Regions from separate parts of the Rahnella sp. ATs2 genome, predicted to be linked through region 2. Evidence: predicted binding sites of a transcription regulator. Region 2 holds the regulator's gene; the other holds the start of a gene.

Region 1 (2,417 bases), on a different contig from region 2:
CATGTTCGCTTTATTCCTGAATAACATATTGTCAGACGGTGCTTTGAAGGACGGTGGTAAAATCACTAAAGTGAGTGATAAGGTGACTGAGGTGTTGGAATGGCAGAGTTTATGCAGGTTATTGCATGATTATGCGAATGGCGTTTTCAGGGGCTTTTTGGTGAGTTTCGCCCGTCAAGTTCCAGTTCTGTCAGCGGGTTAACACAAAACCCTACGTTTAGTAACCTGAAACCAGATGGCTTTTACTGATATTAACCGGCCTGTATCATAATTTTCTAATTATGAGGCAATTTCGCTGGCTCCCTCATGGCGGGGCCGATAACCTGATTCTGTTTCACGGCAGAACCCCTATAAGAAGAGAGTAATTATGAGTAACGCTGATATTCGCATGGCCATTGTTGGCGCAGGTGGCCGCATGGGCCGGCAGCTGATTCAGGCCGTATCCGATGCCGATGGTGTGGTGTTGGGCGCAGCGCTGGAACGTTCGGGCTCTTCCTTAGTGGGTGCCGATGCGGGTGAACTGGCCGGTGTCGGTACTATGGGCATTAAAGTGCATGACAATCTGGATGCTGTGACGAATGACTTCGATATTTTGATCGACTTCACCCGTCCGGAAGGCACGCTGGCGCATCTGGAATTTTGCCAGAAGCACCATAAAGGCATGATTATCGGGACCACGGGCTTTGATGATGCCGGTAAGGCCGCAATTAAGCAGGCTTCGGAGATCATTCCGGTCGTTTTTGCCGCCAACTTCAGCGTTGGCGTGAATGTTGTCCTCAAGCTGCTGGAAAAGGCGGCCAAAGTCATGGGCGATTACACGGATATTGAAATCGTGGAAGCGCACCACCGTCATAAAGTTGATGCACCATCAGGTACAGCACTGGCGATGGGTGAAGCGATTGCCGGTGCATTATGCCGTGATCTCAAAGAGTGCGCGGTGTATGCCCGTGAAGGTTATACCGGTGAACGTGATCCAAAGAGTATTGGTTTTGCCACAATTCGTGCAGGCGATATCGTCGGTGAACACACCGCGATGTTTGCAGATATCGGTGAGCGCGTTGAGATAACGCACAAGGCTTCCAGCCGCATGACATTCGCAAATGGCGCTGTTCGTGCGGGTAAGTGGCTTTCCTCACATAAAACCGGTCTTTATGACATGCGCGACGTGCTTGGTTTAGACGATTTGTAAAAGATGATTTAGATGTGATGTGGTTGTTTTGGTCATAATGTTTTGATAAAAGGGCAGTTCCTTGATTGCCCTTCTCTTTTTATTAAAAAATAAGTGTTTCGCTTGTTTTTATCTGTGTGTTATCATTTTTATAGTGTTTTCACTGGTTTTATCTGATGTATTGCATGTTTTTTGAACGCGACCACTCTCCGGCTCTGTAACAATTCCCCTTTGCTCGTCATTTTCCACACATCCTCTCCCGCAAACGGTTACTATGACGACTTAGTCACTATTTTTATGCCAGTCAGAGAGCCTTTTCTCTGAGTTGTACGAAAAGAAGAGAAATATTGGTGCTTTTGGTAGACAAACCGTACTGCCATCATTAGAATGCGCGCAATTTGCCAAAAATTGCCTTTGGGAGCGATTTTTGCATTGATTTAGATCGGGTTATCTGAATTAATATGCAGATATTGTGATTTATTATTCTTGGAGGATGCTTTGATAAAGTCAGCGCTATTGGTTCTGGAAGACGGAACCCAATTCCACGGTCGGGCCATCGGGGCAGAAGGGTCGGCAGTGGGGGAAGTGGTCTTCAATACGTCGATGACCGGTTATCAAGAAATCCTCACTGATCCTTCCTATTCCCGCCAGATTGTCACTCTCACTTATCCCCATATCGGTAATGTCGGCACTAACGCCGCTGATGCAGAATCCTCCGCAGTACACGCTCAAGGCCTGGTCATTCGCGATTTACCTCTGATTGCCAGCAATTACCGCAGTGAAGAAAACCTCTCTGATTATCTCAAGCGCAACAACATCGTTGCCATCGCCGATATTGATACCCGCAAACTGACCCGCCTGTTACGTGAAAAAGGCGCACAGAACGGCTGCATCATTGCGGGCGATTCACCGGATGCTGAACTGGCGCTGCAAAAAGCCAAAGCATTCCCGGGGCTGAAAGGGATGGATCTGGCGAAAGAAGTGACGACGACAGAATCCTACAGCTGGCAGCAAGGCAGCTGGACGCTGGAAGGCGAACTGCCGGAAGCGAAGAAATCTGAAGAACTGCCATTCCACGTGGTGGCTTACGACTACGGCGCGAAGCGTAATATCCTGCGCATGCTGGTGGATCGCGGTTGCCGCCTGACAGTGGTTCCTGCGCAAACGCCTGCAGAAGAAGTGCTGAAGATGAATCCGGACGGTATTTTCCTGTCCAACGGCCCGGGTGACCCGGAGCCATGTGATTACG
Region 2 (2,417 bases):
CCATCAAACCCCCTTTCGGATCAAGTTGTGGCGTTTCTTTTAGCCACACTAAATGTGTGCCAACGCATTTTCGCATAATTCACTTTTAAAATCTTCTGCTGAATGAAAATGTGAACATGACAATTTTACTTCCACTTTCATGCATTATAAGAGAAAATTGTCGGTTAACACGCCTGTGTGCCGGTCGATTTCACCCGAGAGCATTTCACGCCTCATTCTGAAGAATCCACCCAATGATTACACTGCCCTTTTAGATGTCCGCAGTGTAATCAGCGCAAGCAAACGATTAACATAATGCTAACGTGCTGAAGCACGGAAGTTCAGGAGTCATTCTTTACATGGCAACGATTAAAGATGTCGCAAAGCGCGCTGGCGTTTCCACTACAACCGTGTCGCACGTCATCAATAAAACACGTTTCGTCGCCGAAGAAACCAGGGAAGCAGTGCTGCTTGCCATTAAAGAGCTACATTATTCGCCGAGCGCCGTAGCCCGTAGTCTTAAAGTGAATAACACCAAGACAATTGGTCTGCTGGCAACCTCCAGTGAAGCGCCCTATTTCGCCGAGGTGATTGAAGCCGTAGAGAACAGCTGCTTCTCCAAAGGCTATACGCTGATCTTGTGTAACTCGCACAACAATCTGGAAAAACAACAGGCCTATCTGCAAATGCTGGCGCAAAAACGCGTCGATGGTCTGCTGGTCATGTGCGCGGAATACCCTGATGAATTACTCAATATGCTTGAAGAGTATCGTTCGATTCCTATGGTGGTGATGGACTGGGGCGAAGCGCGTAAAAACTTCACCGACAGCATTATCGACAATGCTTTCGAAGGCGGATATATGGCCGGACGCTATCTGATCGAACGCGGGCATCGTGATATTGGCGTAATCCCGGGACAACTCGCGCGTAACACCGGCGGCGGTCGTTTCCAGGGTTTTGTCAAAGCGCTGACGGAAGCCAATATCCCGCTTCGCGAAGAATGGGTGGTTCAGGGCGATTTCGAGCCGGAGTCAGGTTATCAGGCGATGCATAAGATTCTGATGCAGAAACAACGCCCCACCGCCGTCTTCTGCGGGGGTGATGTCATGGCGATGGGCGCAATTTGCGCCGCTGATGAACTCGGATTGCGCGTCCCGCAAGATATTTCGGTGATTGGTTACGATAACGTGCGTAATGCGCGGTACTTCTCTCCGGCACTGACGACCGTGCATCAGCCGAAAGAACGGTTGGGTGAGATGGCCTTTACTATGTTACTCGACCGCATCGTCAGCAAACGTGAAGAATCACAGACCATCGAGGTGCATCCGAAACTGGTTGAGCGTCGTTCGGTGGCCGATGGCCCGTACCGCGACTATCGCCGTTAATGTTTGCCTTTAATCTTTTATAACGCCTGCTTTTGCAGGCGTTTTATTTCTCAGTCCCGCAACCATTCACGGTTCATCGTTTCTGTATCACCCATATATTCCAGCAACCACGCCAGTGAAGGTGACGGATTACTCTGGTCCCACGTGAGGCAACACGGGCTGTCAGGGAAGGTATTCTCCAGCGCCAGAACCTGCAATGTCTGCTGCTCAATGCGATGGCTCACGCGATGTACCGGCATCATTCCCACACATAAACCTTCACTCAGACATTCAAGCGCGCAGGTCCAGTCCGGCACAACCAGACGCCGCTGGTTATCGAGTGTCCAGGTATCACGCTTAGGCAACGTCCGCGAGGTATCTTCAAGACACAATGCGGGATAAGGCCTGAGCTGGTCATCACTGAGCGCACCCGGTAACTGCGCCAGCGGATGCTGCGGGCTGACCACGCAGTGCCAGTCCATAAACCCCATGTCGCGAAAACTGAAACGACCACCAACCGGTATCGCCCGCGTCGCACCGATTGCCACATCAGCACGTCCGTCAACCAGTGCGTCCCACACACCATTAAACACTTCGGAATGAATAATCAGCTCCGTATCAGGAAAATGACGATAGAAATCCAGCACCAGTCGCCGGGTTCTTGCCGGTTTAACAATTCTGTCGACAGCAATACGTAACTCGCCCCGCCAGCCGTTGGCAACCTGCTGACATTGGCGTCTTGTAGCTATCATTTTTTTTATCAGAACCCGCGCTTCATCCACGAAAACTTTGCCCGCTGGCGTTAAAACGACGTCGCGGTGTCGACGTTCAAACAAGGGCACCGCCAGCCATTGTTCGAGCTGACGAACGGTGTAGCTGATGGCAGAAGGGACCCGATGTAGTTCCTGTGCCGCCGCACTGAAGCTTCCGGTTCTTGCCACCGCATCAACGACTTCCAGAGCGTATTCTGACCACATATTTTAGCCTTCAATATTTTTGATAGCAGAGTGCAAATATTAACGTTTCACAACGCTGTTATCAAAGCGTTAAAATCTGCCTCCGAACAGATCCCTG

What was found. Region 2 encodes PurR, which represses purine synthesis genes. Its sites were predicted from a motif close to CANGCAAACGTTTGCNTG; they were not measured.
Region 1: carA (glutamine-hydrolyzing carbamoyl-phosphate synthase small subunit) is a predicted target of PurR. The motif match lies at 1,427-1,444, and genes of this name have one in related genera.

The regions. Positions count from the first base shown of each region.
Region 1 covers NZ_JBLYPL010000024.1:50,252-52,668, reverse strand. The annotation lists gene dapB (4-hydroxy-tetrahydrodipicolinate reductase) at 368-1,189, shown strand; gene carA (glutamine-hydrolyzing carbamoyl-phosphate synthase small subunit) at 1,667-2,417, shown strand, end outside.
Region 2 covers NZ_JBLYPL010000019.1:65,807-68,223, reverse strand. The annotation lists gene cydH (cytochrome bd-I oxidase subunit CydH) at 1-4, opposite strand, end outside; gene purR (HTH-type transcriptional repressor PurR) at 339-1,364, shown strand; gene punR (DNA-binding transcriptional activator PunR) at 1,415-2,320, opposite strand.